One region of the Bacteroides clarus genome, then DNA from elsewhere that is predicted to be linked to it. Evidence: riboswitches for the same ligand, from Rfam matches in the RefSeq annotation. Region 1 holds a riboswitch; each other region holds the start of a gene.
What was found. Region 1 has a riboswitch for cobalamin ahead of I2F54_RS11135 (TonB-dependent receptor). Riboswitches for the same ligand answer to the same signal wherever they lie in the genome.

Region 2: it holds a riboswitch for cobalamin, as region 1 does, so the genes downstream of both, I2F54_RS12395 (uroporphyrinogen decarboxylase/cobalamine-independent methonine synthase family protein) here and I2F54_RS11135 (TonB-dependent receptor) in region 1, are expected to answer to the same signal.
Region 3: it holds a riboswitch for cobalamin, as region 1 does, so the genes downstream of both, I2F54_RS13920 (tryptophanase) here and I2F54_RS11135 (TonB-dependent receptor) in region 1, are expected to answer to the same signal.
Region 4: it holds a riboswitch for cobalamin, as region 1 does, so the genes downstream of both, I2F54_RS08990 (TonB-dependent receptor) here and I2F54_RS11135 (TonB-dependent receptor) in region 1, are expected to answer to the same signal.

The regions. Positions count from the first base shown of each region.
Region 1 is NZ_JADNLF010000009.1:74,365-78,519, forward strand. It holds gene I2F54_RS11130 (sirohydrochlorin cobaltochelatase) at 1-703, shown strand, start outside; cobalamin riboswitch at 1,483-1,766, shown strand; gene I2F54_RS11135 (TonB-dependent receptor) at 1,819-4,053, shown strand; gene I2F54_RS11140 (sirohydrochlorin cobaltochelatase) at 4,094-4,155, shown strand, end outside.
Region 2 is NZ_JADNLF010000011.1:42,346-46,500, reverse strand. It holds gene I2F54_RS12400 (anaerobic ribonucleoside triphosphate reductase) at 1-1,217, opposite strand, end outside; cobalamin riboswitch at 1,497-1,717, shown strand; gene I2F54_RS12395 (uroporphyrinogen decarboxylase/cobalamine-independent methonine synthase family protein) at 1,778-2,746, shown strand; gene I2F54_RS12390 (TlpA disulfide reductase family protein) at 3,051-4,148, opposite strand.
Region 3 is NZ_JADNLF010000013.1:107,708-111,862, reverse strand. It holds gene I2F54_RS13925 (sensor histidine kinase) at 1-1,075, shown strand, start outside; cobalamin riboswitch at 1,110-1,319, shown strand; gene I2F54_RS13920 (tryptophanase) at 1,594-2,967, shown strand; gene I2F54_RS13915 (GNAT family N-acetyltransferase) at 3,023-3,322, shown strand; gene I2F54_RS13910 (4'-phosphopantetheinyl transferase family protein) at 3,327-3,956, opposite strand; gene gldE (gliding motility-associated protein GldE) at 3,956-4,155, opposite strand, start outside.
Region 4 is NZ_JADNLF010000006.1:217,488-221,642, forward strand. It holds gene I2F54_RS08980 (helix-turn-helix domain-containing protein) at 1-489, opposite strand, end outside; gene I2F54_RS08985 (multidrug effflux MFS transporter) at 646-1,881, shown strand; cobalamin riboswitch at 1,910-2,104, shown strand; gene I2F54_RS08990 (TonB-dependent receptor) at 2,162-4,155, shown strand, end outside.

The DNA.
Region 1 (4,155 bases):
CGATGACGATACGGAAGAAGTGGCACGGGTTCTTTACACTCATTACAAGGACAAACTGGCCGACAAGAAGAACATCGTTCTCCTGATGGGACACGGTAACCCCGATGTGAACTACAATGCCAACATCAAGTACTCCGAAACCCAAACCGCCTTGCAAGCCCTCGCCGCGAACAAGAATATCTTCGTAGGTACCGTAGACTACGGCGAAATGCTTTTCTGGCCGAAAGAAGAGGAAGAGAAAGCCGCAGACCGCATACCGGTAGCCTCTCCCGACCAAATGATAAGCAGCTATCCCGGCTGCATCTACTCACAAGTGATGAAGTATTGCAAAGACAATAACCTGCAACCCGCAGACGTAACCGTTTACCTCGCTCCTTTCATGTCCATCGCCGGCGACCACGCCCACAATGACCTTTGGGGTATCGAAGCGATAGCCGAAAACAAAGGCTCGGACGAAGTGGAACTCAACACCAACGAATACAGTTGGCGCGAACGTCTGGAAAAAGCAGGTTTCAAGGTAGACAGAGCGTTTGAAGCCCACCCCGTAGGCCAGGCCGATGCCGACCACGGTATCAAAGACGGTTGCGGTATCAAAGCTTTGGGCAGCTATCCCGAAATACGTGCAATCTGGGTGAACCACCTGAAAGAGCAATGGGATACCGACGCTTGGGAAAACGGTGAAGGGTATCAACCGGAAGCATAACGTTCTTCCTTTTACCGACAGATGTCCGGCTAAGAAAGAACATCTTTGTCCCACTGCCGGAAAACGACAAATATTTTCTTAATTCAATAAGGAAGAAAAGGAGAAAAAAGGCAGAGGCAGAGAGAAAAAGCGGGTATTTCTCATTTCGGGAGAGATGCCCGCTTATTATATTAATAATCAAACCATTAAATCAAAATTTTAAAGAATATCCAAACTTTTTCAGGTTCATTCCAAGGGTCGTTTCCTATATGACCCTCTTTGGCCGCCATAAAACAAATCATCCCAACGCCGAATGACAACATTTTTCTATAAAAAGACAAGATAAGCACAACCCTCTTTCACAAGCAGCTCCTCTCATTTGCAAACCATCCGGAAACCCTAAAAATCATCTGTGCCGAATGGACACATCAACCAGGCAACACTCTTCTTTTTTATTTTACAAAATAAGATTCCGATTCACAATGACGATTAATATTGCCCAAGCATCCTATTTTTCACAATCATCTATAAATCAAATAAATACCTTAAAAATAGGCGGCTAAATAGGGGCAATAAGGAAATGAGCCTAAAAACGACCCTTTCCTTAAGAGCCCATCAAGTAAAAATAACCGACAGCACCCCCTTTCTCATCCGTCTTACAAGCTAAAAATATTCATCCCATGAGACCAAACCAACCGTCTCACGAGATGAAAACATTCATCCCCCGAGACAAAGCGAATCATCCCGTAAGACCGATTGCATTATCCCGCCCTTTCCTTCATCAATTAAAAATAAACCCCTATCTTTGTCACCGCTTAGGTGATACACCCGTTGTTCCAACGAGTTGTATAAAAGGGAATCCGGTGCGAAGCCGGAACAGTGCCCGCTACTGTAAAGCCACTTTGCCCCGTCCGCTTACCGCGGCAACGGAGCATACGGAAAACATTCTTCAAAACGATGCCACTGTCTTACAGACGGCTGCCGATAGCAAGCGCCGGTTCGGGCGCATCGCAGTCCGGGGGACGGGAAGGTGTGGTTTTCCGCAGGGCTGAGTCAGGAAACCTGCCTTGGCGATTACACAGTCAACGCCTTCCCGGGGTCAGGAAGACAAGTATTAATCTTACATTTTTCAATAAATGAGAACCAAATGTTTATTGGCAGCCATGCTGTGCTGCCTGACACTCCTGCTCCATGCCCAGACCGCATTGAGCGGAAAAGTGGTGAGTGCCGGCACCAACGAGCCCCTCGTAGGGGTAAATATCCGCGTAGACAACAGTCTGACGGGATGCACCACCAACGGAAGAGGAGAATTTACCATCGACAACCTGCCCGGCGGACAGCACACGCTGCGCTTCTCCTACATCGGCTTCACCCCCGGGAAATACACTACGGACGGACAGGAGACTGACATCCTCGTAAAGCTGGAAGAGAGTTACAGCAACCTCAGCCAGGTGGTAGTGACCGGAACCGGTACGCACCGCCGCATGACGGACAGCCCCGTTCCCGTCTCCGTAATCACGGCCAAAGAAATAGGCGGCGCCAACGTATCCACGCTGGAAGAAGCGCTGGTGAAACTGACGCCCAACATATCTTCCTACACCAACGGCATGGGCACTACCATGAGCCTGAACGGCATCAACGAGGACTACATACTGATACTGGAAAACGGCAAGCGTCTGGCAGGCGAAGACCGCTACACGCGCATCAACGTGGCCAACATCAAGCGCATCGAGATACTGAACGGCGCAGCATCCGCCCTGTACGGAAGCGATGCCATAGGCGGCGTTATCAACATCATCACGGACGATGCCCGGAACACCGTAAACGTATCCAGCTACACCCACTACTCCGGCGAAGGACGCCTGACGGAAAGCGTCAATGCCGATGTCAATGCGGGCAAGTTCTCCTCTTACACTTCCTACCAGCGCCGTCAGGCAGGAAGCTGGCAGAACAACAACATCGACGAGAACGGCTACGAAACCGGACGTCCTACTTCCGTAGGTTTCTACTCCAACACCGTAAACCAGCGTTTCGTGTTCAATGCCACAGATAAACTGTCGTTCTACGCGCGCGGTACTTATTATGATAATAAAACCCGCCGTCCGCAGGATGCCACCTACTATGCCAAAAGCAAAGGCCAGTTCGTGCAGAAAGACGCCTATACCTACAACCTGAGACACGAGACCTATACCTATGGCGCCGGCATGAAGTACATGATAAACCGTTCGGCCTACATCGACGCGGAATTCTACTCGGACAATTTCTCGTCGGACTATATGTACTTCAAGAAATCGGGCAGCTATCTGCCGGGCGACCAAGTAACCCGCAAGCAAGTGCGCTACTACAACGGAAACATCAAAGGTATCTTCCGCCTGGGCAGCCGCAACAAGCTGTCCGCCGGAGTGGAATACGTAAACGAGGGGCTTGAGAGCGAATCGGACAACATCGACTCCCGCCACATGTACACCCTCGCTTTCTATGCGCAGGATGAAATAAAACTGCCCCTGAACCTGCAAGCCGTACTGGGCATACGCTACATCTACAACGAGAACTTCAAGAATTATGCCACTCCCAACGTATCGCTGATGTACAAGCTCGGCGGACTGAACCTGCGCGCCGCCTATGCGGCAGGCTTCCGTACGCCTACCCTGTCGCAACTCTACGCCACCGACGAGTCCAAGACCAGCAACCGCTACACCACGGGCAACGTCGGTTTGAAACCGGAAAAGAACAACTTCTACTCGCTGAATGCGGAGTACAACTACCGCCGGCTCTCCGTGTCCGTCACCGGGTTCATCAACGACATCCGCGACATGATAAACTACCGCACCCTCTCCGACCAGGAAATACACGACATGGGACTGGACGACAAGCACGCCACCTTCGACGAGATACGCCAGCGCGACAACGTGGACAAAGCTAAGACCAAAGGCATCAGCCTGAACGCCAGCCTGAACCTGGGCGCGGGCTTCAGGGCAGGCGGCGGATACACGTACATGGACACCGAAGCCAAGCAGTTGCAAGCCGACGGCAGCTACGAAGTGTCGCCCATAGACAAAAGCGTCAGGCACATGGGGAACATCAACGGCCAGTGGGAACACGCCTGGAGCTTCTACCGCCTGAACGTAAACGTGCACGGACACCTGCAAGGCGAACGCTACTCGCAAACGTACGGTTATGCTCCCAAATTCCAGCAATGGGATTTGAACACCCGCCATACCTTCAACCTGCAATCCGTGATTCTGGAACCGGGCATAGGCATCGAAAACATCTTCGACAAGACAGACGACCGCCCCTGGAACAACAACTTCTCCACGCTCAACCCGGGACGCTCGGTGTATGTGAGCCTGTCGGTACGATTCAAGAAATAAAACAGTAACCATTTTTATAAAACAGCAATCACTTTCGTTTATGAAAACCTCTCTTCTCTCCCTGCTCCTTGCCGTTTCTCTCTTCTGCGCCGCGCACGAAGG
Region 2 (4,155 bases), on a different contig from region 1:
CGTTTCGGGTCGTCGGCTCTCCAGTCGTCGCTGCGGTTGAAGGTGGCGTCCAGATTCAGGAAGTTCGGGAAGAAACGGCGTGCGGTGACTTTGCAGGCAAGCTGGTAGAGGTCGTAGTTGCGGTCTTCGGGCAGGTAGCTTACGCCGCGTTTCTTTTTCCATATCTGAATGGGGAAGATGGCTGTCTCGCCGTTTCCTACGCCTTGATACGTGCTTTTCAGCAGTTCGCGGATGATGCAGCGTCCCTCGGCGGAAGTGTCCGTGCCGTAGTTGATGGAGCTGAACACCACTTGGTTTCCGCCACGGGAGTGTATCGTGTTCATGTTGTGGATGAACGCTTCCATGGACTGGTGCACGCGGGCTACGGTCTTGTTCACGGCATGCTGGACAATGCGGCGGTCGTCGGTCAGGCCGTCCAGCGGTTGTTGCAGATAGTCTGTCAGCTCTTTTTGGTAGAGGTGCGAGTAGTCCTTGCCGTTCAGCTCTTCCAGATTCTTTATTTCCTCGATGTAGCTGTTGCGCACGTAGGGAGCGAGGTAGAAGTCGAATGCGGGAATGGCTTGTCCGCCGTGCATTTCGTTTTGGGCTGTTTCCAATGAGATGCAACCCAGGATACTGGCGGTCTCGATGCGTTTTGCAGGGCGCGATTCTCCGTGTCCTGCGGAGAAGCCGTATGTCAGGATGCGGTCCAGCGGGTGCTGCACGCATGTCAGGCTCTTGGTAGGGTAATAATCCTTGTCGTGGATGTGCAGGTAGTTGTGGCTGACGGCATCCAGCACTTCCTCGCTCAGAAGATAGTCGTCTACAAACGGTTTGGTGGTCTCGCTGGCGAACTTCATCATCATGCCTGCCGGAGTGTCGGCATTCATGTTGGCGTTCTCGCGGGTGATGTCGTTGGATTTGATGTTGATGATTTCCAGAAACATATCGCGCGTCTTTGCCTTGCGGGCGATACTGCGCTGGTTGCGGTAGGCAATGTATTTCTGTGCGACATCTTTACGGCTGCTCTTCATCAGCTCCATTTCCACCAGGTCCTGAATGGCTTCCACCGTCATTTGGGCATCGCCCTTAAAGGAGATGTGGTCGGTGATTTGGCGTATCAGTTGCATGTCTTCTCCCTTGTCCGTATGGAGCATGGCCTTGCGGATGGCGGTTACTATTTTTTCTTCGTTGAAGCCGACGACGCGTCCGTCACGCTTGAGTACCGTTTGTATCATATTGGTTGTATTTTTTAGATTTTACAATAGGAGTTAATTGCGAAACAAAGGTATGATAGTTTTTTATACGTTTTCTGTTTTGGAAAACTTTTGTTGGATTAAAAATGGTTAATCTGTTGATAATCAAATATGATTTGTGATGAAATGGGAAACTTTTCAGTTTACGTGGTTTTTATAGTTGCACATTATTGATAATTATATATTAGATGATGTGTCAATCTGTTTTGAAGCGGCCGATGAAAAATAGGGATTTCACTTGCCGACTTTCAAATACTTTGGTTATATTTGCAGCGAATCGGTTTACCGATGGTTGTCATCATCGGTAATTAAAAGGGAATCGGGTGCAAATCCCGGACAGTCCCGCTGCTGTAAGGTTTCATACCAAACATTTCGACAGATACACCTCTGCCACTGATTATTTCCCCGTATGCGGGAAAAGGTTGGGAAGGCGGTTTGAAATGGAAACCGAGTCAGAAGACCTGCCATTCTTTGATTTTCTTTGCCACTCGTGGGATAGGGCAAAGCGCTGAGGTATTAATTTTCAAATAAAAAGAACGAATATGGGAAAGTTGTTTCCACCCTTTAAGGTCGATATTGCGGGGGCATTGTGTGTGCCTTCTGCGCTGCGGGACGCAAGGAGCCGCTATCAAGGCGGGCAAATCAGTCAGCAAACATTGCGTGCCGTGGAAAATGCGGAGATACGTAGTTTGATTGAACGGCTGAGGTCGGAAGGCGTAAGGATTGTGACGGATGGCGGATTTCGGAGTTATGATTTTCTGGAAGCCTGGGAAGGCATCCGCCGGAAGGGCGATGCGGGGGCTCCGTCCGGCAAGGAGCTGGAAGTGACGGGCAGGATAGGTTTGCTTCATCATCCTATCCTTGATGATTTTGCTTTTTTGGCGGCGAATGCTTCGGACGATGTATTGCCCAAACAGCATATTCCTTCGCCCGGAAAAGTACTGATGAGGATTCTTCGTGAAACGGATGCCGGGTGCATGAAGTCGGTTTATCCGGACTTGAATATACTGCTGGATGATTTGGCGGCGGCTTATAAAAAGTTGCTGGAAGGGCTTTATGAGGCCGGTTGCCGTTATATACAGTTCGAGGGCGTGAAGTCCATGCTGACCGATGAGGCCGCCCGCCTCAATAACCGGGTGCTGCGCGAGCGTCCCGAAGGGTTATTCGTGGCTTTTCATGCCGCGACGGATATGTTGATACGGCTACGCGGGGCGGACGCGTATTTTCTGGATTATGATTGCGGGATTTGCGATCGCAGCCGTCTGTTGTGGTTTGTGCATGAACGGGAAGCTGTGTTTGGTTTCGTACTCTCTTATTATCCCGATGAGGAAGAACTGGATGAGTTGCAGGCCAAGATGGAAGAAGTGCTGAATTATATTCCCGTGAAGCATCTGACGCTCTGCCTGCCCGATGCGGATAATCTTCTTAATCCCTCGGAAGAGGATGAGAAGAAACAATGGAAAACCGTGGGACTGGCTAAGGATATGGCAGACCGTATATTCCCTGTCTGAGCGCACGCACTGTTGTGTCCGGGTGCACGTCTTGCTGTGTTTGAGCGCAGGCCTTGTTATGGCTGAGCCCGCACTTTGTTACATCCGAGCCCGCGTCTCGTGGTGGCCGAGCCCGCATGTTACCATAACTGAGCCCGCATCTTACGGCTGTTGCCCTGCGGGATTGCAAAACAATAAAGAGGGTGTGTCGAAACCCTCATAAATAGGAAATCACCCTCGCCACAGATAATCGTAGCGGGGGTGATTTCGATACAAGGGGAGTTTTGACACACCCCTTTGTTTTATACTCTTTCGGCTTCCTCGCTTATTTAAGCACTTCAGCCAATTTTTCTTGCAGTTCCTCTCCGTGCAAACCGCGTGCAAGGATAATTCCGTCACCGTCAATCAGTACCGTGTGGGGAATGCTGCTTACGGCATACAGCTTGGCGCCTTCATTATTCCAATATTTCAAGTCGGACATTTGCGGCCAGGTGATATTCAGTTTGTTGATAGCTTCTTTCCAAGAATCGCCGTTCTGGTCTAAAGAAACGCCTACAATCTCGAAATTCTTGTTCTTGTACTTGGCGTATGCCTCTACCAGGTTAGGCATTTCGCGACGGCAGGGTCCGCACCAGCTTGCCCAGAAGTCGACGAGCACGGTCTTGCCCTTTCCTACGTAGTCGGACAGTTTCACGGTCTTTCCTTCGGGAGTCTGCATTTCAAAGTCCGTAAACTTTTGGCCTACGGCAGTGGCTTTCATCTTTTCTACATTCTCCTTGATGCGGATGATGGTGGCGTCGTTGCTGTATGTGGCGGGAATCTGCGGCATCAGCGGGTCGAGTTCTTTCACATCCAAGTAGTAGTAATTGCTTTTCAGCAGATGCACGCCCACGGCATTGGTAATGTTTTGGCTGATGCCGGCTTTGGCCACTTCCATCATTCTGCTTTCCAGCGCACTCATTTCCTTGCCTTTGGCTTCGCGCTGCTGGTCGGTCAGGGCGGTGTCGGTCATGGAAGTGTAGATGTTTTCCATCTGGCTGTCCAGTTCGTTGAGCTGGGTTCTGATGGCCTGGTAGATGTCGTTGTTGGCGGTACCGGTGGCGGAGCTGCTCTTTCCGTTGAGTTTGATATTGATTTTTCCGTTTTCGAGGAAGAAGTCCATAATCATACCCTCTGCTCCGGCGGGGCTATAAGTAAGGTAGCGGTTGGCAGCAGTGTCCTGCGTTCCTTTGAAGGTGAAGGTTCCGTTGGTGATGACTGCGGAATCGAGTTTTACGAGTTGGCGGCCTTCCACGGTTTGCAGAAAGACGGTATCGCCGTCGGTTGCACCCTCTATCGTTCCGGTTACGGTGTAACCTTGGTTCCCGCTGTTACAGGCTGCGAATACGGCAGCGGCAGCGAGCAGGTAAGTTAGTTTTTTCATTGCTTTG
Region 3 (4,155 bases), on a different contig from region 1:
ACAGATATACAGACGCTTGCGTGAAACTAAAGAAGCGCTGTACATTGAACGCGAAAAGCTTATCACCCATCTGCAAACCGCCCGTGAAGGGTTGGGAGTGTTCACCAAAGACAAGAAGGAAATTCTTGTCAATAACCTTTTCACCCAATACGGCAACCTCATTTCCGACTCTAACTTGCAGACCACAGAAGAGATATTCTCCATCTGTGAGTTCCAGAAGATCACCGACTTCATCAGCAAAGCGCAAAAACGGCCTTCGGATAAAGAAGAAAAACGGCTATCCATCAATATTAATAAAAACGGACGCATATTCATTGTAGAATGTATCATCTTCCAAGACTTGAGCTTTGAAATCTCCATCAACGACATCACTCTGGAAGAAGAACAGATACGCCTGAAACGGCAGCTCACGCAGAACATCGCCCACGAGCTGAAAACTCCCGTAAGCAGCATTCAGGGGTATCTGGAAACCATCGTCAACAACGAGAACATCTCGCATGAAAAGATGCAGACCTTCCTCGAACGCTGCTATGCCCAAAGCAATCGCCTCAGCCGCCTGTTGCGGGATATCTCCGTACTGACACGTATGGATGAAGCCGCCAATATGATTGATATGGAAAAGGTAGACATCAGCATGCTTGTCACCAATATAGTCAATGAAGTATCATTGGAACTGGAAGAAAAGCGTATTACGGTAGTCAACAGCTTACAACCCAAAATACAGTTAAAAGGCAACTACTCACTGCTATACTCCATATTCCGCAATCTGATGGATAATGCCATAGCCTATGCCGGCACCGATATTCACATCAACATCAATTGTTTCCGTGAAGATGAGAACTTCTATTATTTCAGTTTTGCGGATACAGGAATAGGAGTTTCACCGGAGCATCTGAATCGTTTGTTCGAACGCTTTTATCGCGTAGATAAAGGACGTTCGCGAAAATTAGGCGGTACGGGCTTAGGACTTGCCATCGTAAAAAATGCCGTCATCATTCATGGCGGAACAATTTCCGCCAAAAATAATCAAGGTGGCGGACTGGAGTTTGTATTTACATTGGCAAAGGAGAAATAAATTCTCTTATTCGGTTTTGTTTGTTACTTTTTTCATTATCTTTGCAATGCATTGGTTTGCCCCTTTTTTTCAAAGGGGGCAATTAAAAGGGAATCAGGTGTAAGTCCTGAACAGTCCCGCTGCTGTAAGTTTCACATAATGTTGCAGACAATAAATTCTCTCTCCATGCCACTGGATATGTTGTCCGGGAAGGCTGTCTGCAACAGAAACAAGTCAGAAGACCTGCCATGCGTTATCTTATCATTGCTTTCGAGGAAAAAGCGTTGAGTCTAATGAGCCGGATAAATTCTATCCAATCATTTCATTCATCAAAACTCTTTCAAAGAAAGTAAAAAGAGAATAAACTCTGCCAAGTTTATTTAAATGATGTCCGGCCGAAGTGATTCGTCCGGACATTTGTTTTACAAAAAGTCACAAAAAACATTGCCAATCATCCATAAAATCCTTATATTCGGCACATAAAACGCAAAAACGGATTCATCCGTTGACCTATTGTCGAACTTATAAAAAAAGAATCTATGGAATTACCATTCGCCGAATCATGGAAAATCAAAATGGTGGAGCCTATCCGTAAAAGCACCCGCCAGGAGCGTGAACAGTGGTTGAAAGAAGCTCATTACAATGTTTTTCAACTAAAATCAGAACAAGTTTATATCGACCTTATCACCGATTCGGGAACAGGAGCCATGAGCGATCGACAATGGGCCGGTATCATGCTCGGAGATGAAAGTTACGCCGGCGCTTCCTCTTTCTTCAATCTGAAAGAAGTTATTACCCGGCTGACAGGTTTTGAATATATCATTCCTACACATCAAGGACGTGCCGCCGAAAATGTTTTATTCTCTCATCTGGTGCACGCTGGAGATATTGTACCGGGAAATTCGCATTTTGATACCACCAAAGGGCATATTGAAAGCCGAAAGGCAATCGCACTGGACTGCACAATAGACGAAGCGCGACAAACACAACTGGAAATTCCCTTTAAAGGTAACGTAGATCCTGCAAAACTGGAAAAGACCTTAGAAGAACATAATGACCGCATACCATTCATCATTGTTACCATCACCAACAATACAGCCGGCGGGCAACCGGTTTCCATGCAAAACTTGCGCGAAGTCCGAAATATCGCGGACAAGTACAACAAACCTGTTCTGTTCGACTCTGCCCGTTTTGCCGAAAACGCCTATTTCATTAAAACACGCGAGGAAGGTTACAAAGACAAGAGTATAAAGGAAATAACCAAAGAGATGTTCGCTCTTGCAGACGGTATGACCATGAGTGCCAAGAAAGACGGCATCGTAAACATGGGAGGATTTATCGCAACCCGCCGTCAGGACTGGTATGAAGGAGCAAAAGGATTCTGTGTACAATTCGAAGGTTACCTTACTTATGGCGGTATGAACGGCCGCGATATGAATGCACTCGCTATCGGCTTGGATGAAAACACCGAATTCGATAATCTTGAAACCCGTATTTGCCAAATAGAATACCTGGCTAAAAAATTAGATGAATACGGAATACCGTATCAACGTCCCGCCGGAGGACATGCGATTTTTGTAGATGCTCCCAAAGTTTTGACACATGTTCCTAAAGAAGAGTTTCCTGCGCAGACTTTGACCGTCGAGCTATATCTGGAAGCCGGAATACGCGGGTGTGAAATCGGTTATCTACTTGCCGACCGTGATCCCGTTACCCGTGAAAACCGCTTCAACGGATTGGATTTACTCCGACTGGCCATTCCACGCCGCGTATACACGGATAACCACATGAATGTAATCGCCGCCGCGCTTAAAAATGTATATGACAGACGTGAAACAATTACCAGAGGAGTACGCATCACCTGGGAAGCTCCGTTAATGCGTCACTTCACAGTGCAGTTGGAAAGGCTGTAAAAAAACTTTTCTGCCATAATGAATGTTATATGACTAAACATCAGCATTTACAATTATGGCAGAAAATTATGAATTAATAGACAACAAGGAGCGCCATCAGTATGAGTTCCATGTCGAAAAGTATACCCCAAGAATAGAGTATATTAAATCAATTAATGGCGAAATATTTCTAACGCATACAGAAGTTCCCGCCGGTTTAGGCGGCAGAGGTATTGGCAGCCAGCTTGTTGAAAAAACATTGCAGGACATTGAAAGGCAGCAACTCCGCTTGGTTCCTTTATGCCCATTTATAGCGGGTTATATTCACAAACATCCGGAATGGAGACGGATTGTCCTAAGAGGTGTTCACGTTTAATAAACTACAAGCTCAACGTTAGTACAAAATCCGGAAACAAGTAGTAGTGAATCTGAAAATTCCGTTTCTCCGCTGTACGATATTCCGCAGCGGAGAATACTCCTTGTTCGTCAACTATAAAAGGCATTACATGCAAATGTTCCCGAAAATCGACATCGGAAGCATTCATACATTTAAACATGGTTTCTTTTGCAGACCAGTGAAGTAACAACGACCAAGTTTCCGTACCCCTGAATAGTGATTCTTGTTCATCCGCACGCATAAATTTATGCGCCACTTTCCGTACCCGTCCGCTATAATACTCGATATCAATACCTACTTCTTTCTTTGGCTCACCTAATAAGACAGCGACATAACCTTTTGTATGCGAAATACTGATAGAAAAAGAGCCGTCTGCCAAATAAGGCTTTCCATTAGAATAATAGCGTATTTCTTTCTCCTCACCAAGCATTGTATACAACAACACACGCACAGCCAGCCACTCCAATCTACGAGAACCGGCTGCAAATTTCCCGATGTCCTCTTCATATTTCCCTTTATGAGGAAGTAAGGCAAGCATTTCTTCCAGGCTTTCACTTGTTTTCCAGATACCCCATCTGTATGAATTCTCTGTATATTGTTTAAAAACGGGCATTATTTCTCTGTTTCAGTACCTTCCCGAACCGGCTCATTAATTGTAAACTTCACCTTTAAGATACGGCGGTTATCCATTTCAAGAACCTCAAATTCATAACAATCATAGGTCACTTTCTCATGAAGTGCCGGGAACTCCCCTTTCAACTCAAGCAAAAGCCCCGCCAAAGTATCGGCGTCACCTGCCACCTCATCAAAGG
Region 4 (4,155 bases), on a different contig from region 1:
CGGAATAGTGTTGAACAGCCACATTAATAAGCTTTGCAGGAAATTAAATTCTTGTTGTTTTCTGAACTGGAGCGTATTGTCTTTGAAAAGCATTTGCGCTATATCCATCCATAATACTATTTCCCGCCATGTTTTCTGGCTTCTCTCATCTGCCGTGTGATGATAGTGCGGGTGTTCATGGGTATAGTTGAAATAGGGTGTGTCAATTGGTAATATGGCTTTTAAGAAAAGATCTTTGGGGAATAGGAGCATGCGTACGTTAAAATCTGCTGAGGCTTGTATTACCTGGATAAGGCTTCCTGTAAGAAAAATCAGTTCGGTCTGTTCATTAAAGGTATATTGTTGTACTCCTGTGGAGATGATACTTTGCCCCTGTGTACAGATTAAGTATATACCGCATTTAAAACGGTATGGACGCTGTTTCAGATACGATAAATCGGTTTCCTCATATCTGATGCTGGAAGTATCGGGTGATAACGGTTCGTACATGTGAATATAGTTCTTTTTTACGCAACAAATGTAGCTATATTCTATGATAATATCGTATATTGTTCCTAAAATGAAACGTTTTGTACAAGATAAGCCATAGCTTATCTTGTAAATATGGGGTAATTTTGCCGCCGATTTATAAAAGAGGAATAGGTAATGACAGGTAAACAAAATTCAAAAGGTTTTATATTGGTATTTCTGGGAATGTTGAGCGCTTTTGGCCCGTTTGTCATGGATATGTACCTGCCTACTTTACCGGCAATGTCGGATTTCTTCCAAACCACATCTTCAAGAGTGCAGTTGGGGCTTACTACAAGTATGGTAGGCTTAGCGACAGGCCAGCTGATTTTTGGTCCGTTAAGTGATAAGTATGGCCGTCGTTCTCCTTTATTGATAGCTATGGCCTTGTTCCTGATTTCTACCGTCGGCTGTATTTTTTCTCAAAATATATCACAATTCGTCGCGTTACGTTTTGTACAGGGAATTGCCGGAGCCGGAGGAGTTGTGATATCCCGGTCTATTGCCGCCGATAAATATTCTGCTCACGAACTTGCGGGGATGCTTGCCACTATCGGCGCTATTAATGGGATCGCTACGGTGGTTGCTCCGATAGGTGGCGGGGTACTGGCTGACTTTGGCGGCTGGCATGGTATCTTCTGGTTCTTATTTATATTAGGCGTTCTTTTGATTATCGGAAGTATGCGTTTTAGAGAGTCTTTGCCGGGCGGACAGAGGCAGAATATAAGGTGGGGAGATATGTATCGCCGTTTTGGTATTGTCTTGCATAACCGTCAGTACGTACGTTACATATTGCAGTATGGCTTTACGATGGGAGTTTTGTTTACCAATATAGCTTCCGCTCCTTTCATCATGCAGCAATATTATGGTCTTTCACCGATGTTGTTCAGTTTCTGTTTCGGGGTTAATGCCGTTGCCATGGTGATATCTTCCGCTTTGGCTGTTCGTTTCTCTACAATGGAACGGGCTTTACATGTAGGTAATCATGGCATGTTATTTATTTCTATATTACTTTCTGTGGCATTTTTCCTGGATTGTAATTTTTGGATTTACGAGATACTGATTTTCTGCCTGCTTGCGATGGTAGGGATGACTTTTACGGCTTCCAACACTTTGGCGATGGATTGTGAACGTAAAAACGCCGGAGTGGCTTCCGCTCTTTTGGGTGCGATAGGATTTGCTTTTGGCGGGATTGTATCGCCTTTGGTAGGTATGGGAGATATCAGAATGTCTACCGGCTTTTTATTCTTTATGGGGTCGTTATGTTCTTGCGTATGTGCTTGTTTTTCTTTCCACCGGTTGCCTTTCCACAAGAAGGCTCTGAATTTCGCTCCTTATAGAATAATAAATGTTTTTTTGCAGAAACTGTTATAAGGGGCTGAGTAATATTTATATTATATTCTTATCTTTGCCCGCGTTTTGTTCCGGTTCCCTATTCGGGAAACGGATGAAAAGGGAATCGGGTGTAAATCCCGAACAGTCCCGCTGCTGTGAGTTTCGCGTTGAATGTATCATTCTTTAGCCACTGTTTTAATTAAAATGGGAAGGCGATACATTAGAAATAAGTCAGAAGACCTGCAAAACAAAGTCAAAAAATTGTCCGTTCGAGGAAAGCGGACAGTGTACGTCGTTTAAAGATAATCTTTACTCTTTTATGATGTGGAGAATGAAGGTGCGGTTTGCCTGTATCGGTTTCTTTTGTATGGGCGGTGCTCTGCTTTCGGCACAAGAGGTGGCGAAAAAGGATACGATTACAGGAAAAGTGCACCAAATTGAAAAGGTGACTGTTACAGCACGGCGAATGCCTAATAAAGTAACTTCGGCTGTACCTATACAAACATTGTCGCAACAAGATATAAGCCGTCTCGGCATACAGAATATGGCAGATGCCGTACGTCGTTTTGCAGGTGCCAATGTAAAAGATTATGGTGGTATCGGCGGGTTGAAGACTGTTTCTGTGCGCAATATAGGGGCGGCGCATACGGCTGTCAGTTATGATGGGGTTGTTGTGAGTAATTCTCAGGCAGGGCAAATTGATATAGGGCGTTTTTCGCTTGATAATGTCTCAACCCTTTCTTTAGCAATAGGACAAACAGAAAATATGTTGCAATCAGCCCGTTTATATGCATCGGCAGGTGTATTGAGCATTGAGACTGAGAAACCGCATTTTGATGAAGGGCGCAGTGCTGCTTTCCAAGCTAGGATAAGTAGTGGATCGTTTGGGTATGTTACCCCCACGTTGCGTTGGTGGCAAAAAATAGGTAACCGTACGCGTTTGGCTTTGAATGCTAATTATATGCGTGCCGATGGAAATTATCCTTTTACTTTGGTCAATGGAAAGTATGTGACAGAAGAAAAGCGTAATAATTCAGATATTTATTCTTGGCAAGGAGAAGCAACGCTATATCACACTTTTAAAGATGGTGGTGAGGTGGACGTAAAAGGATATTATTTCAATTCCCGCCGTGGGCTTCCGGGGGCGGTAACTCTTTATAACCCGATTTCCGACGAAACGCTTTGGGATGAGAATACCTTTGTACAGGCGCGTTATAAAAAACACTTCTCTTCGAAATGGAGTTTGCAGGCACAGGCAAAGTATAACTATGGCTGGAATAGGTATGAGGATGAAGGGAAGGAATATGCGGACGGATATTATCAGGCTGTACATAGGCAGGATGAATATTATTTATCTGCAACGGCTCTATACCGTCCATTTAAGACTTTATCCTTGTCTTTGGCACAAGATGGGGCTGTAAATACATTACGTAGTAATCTGAAAGACTGCCCGTTTCCTACCCGGTATGCATCATTGACAGCTTTCAATATCCGTTACCAATACGGAAGAATCACCGCTTCCGGTTCATTGGTACATACTTTTATCACTGAAAAAGTGGAGGTTGGGAATGCTCCTGAGAATTTCCGTCGTTTGGCTCCTTCGGCTTCCGTGAGTATACAGCCTTGGATGGAAAAAACTTTTTTTCTGCGTTTTATGTACAAAAGCACTTTTCGTACACCTACTTTTAACGACTTGTATTATTATAGATTGGGCAATCGAAGTTTACGTCCGGAGAAGGCGAATGAATATAATGTAGGGATTACGTGGAGCAGTTCATCTCTGTCTTTTTTAGACTATATTTCTGTGACATTTGATGCCTATTACAATGATGTGACTGATAAAATTGTAGCTTTTCCCACTACTTATGCGTGGCGTATGGCAAACTATGGGACTGTCCGTGCTACAGGAGTAGACGCTACTTTGGCGATATCAGCGCCGTTAGCTAAAAATATAGATTTGATTATATCCGGCGGATATACTTTGCAGAAAGCAATTGACCTTACAGATTCGGATGCCAAAAATTATAAGGAACAGTTGCCTTATACTCCGAAGCATAGCGGCAATGTATCTGCGAGGTTTGAAATGCCTTGGTTTAGCATAGGTTACTCCGTCGTAGGTGTAAGTAAACGTTATTGCTTGTCACAAAATATTCCTGAAAATGAGATAGCTGGTTATATGGAACATACGGCCAGTATCTCTAAAGAGTGTGCTTTTAAAAAGTGTAAATTACAGCTTCAAGCAGAAATCATCAATCTGACTGATGAACAGTATGATGTGATAAAATATTATCCTATGCCGGGGCGTTCGTGGAG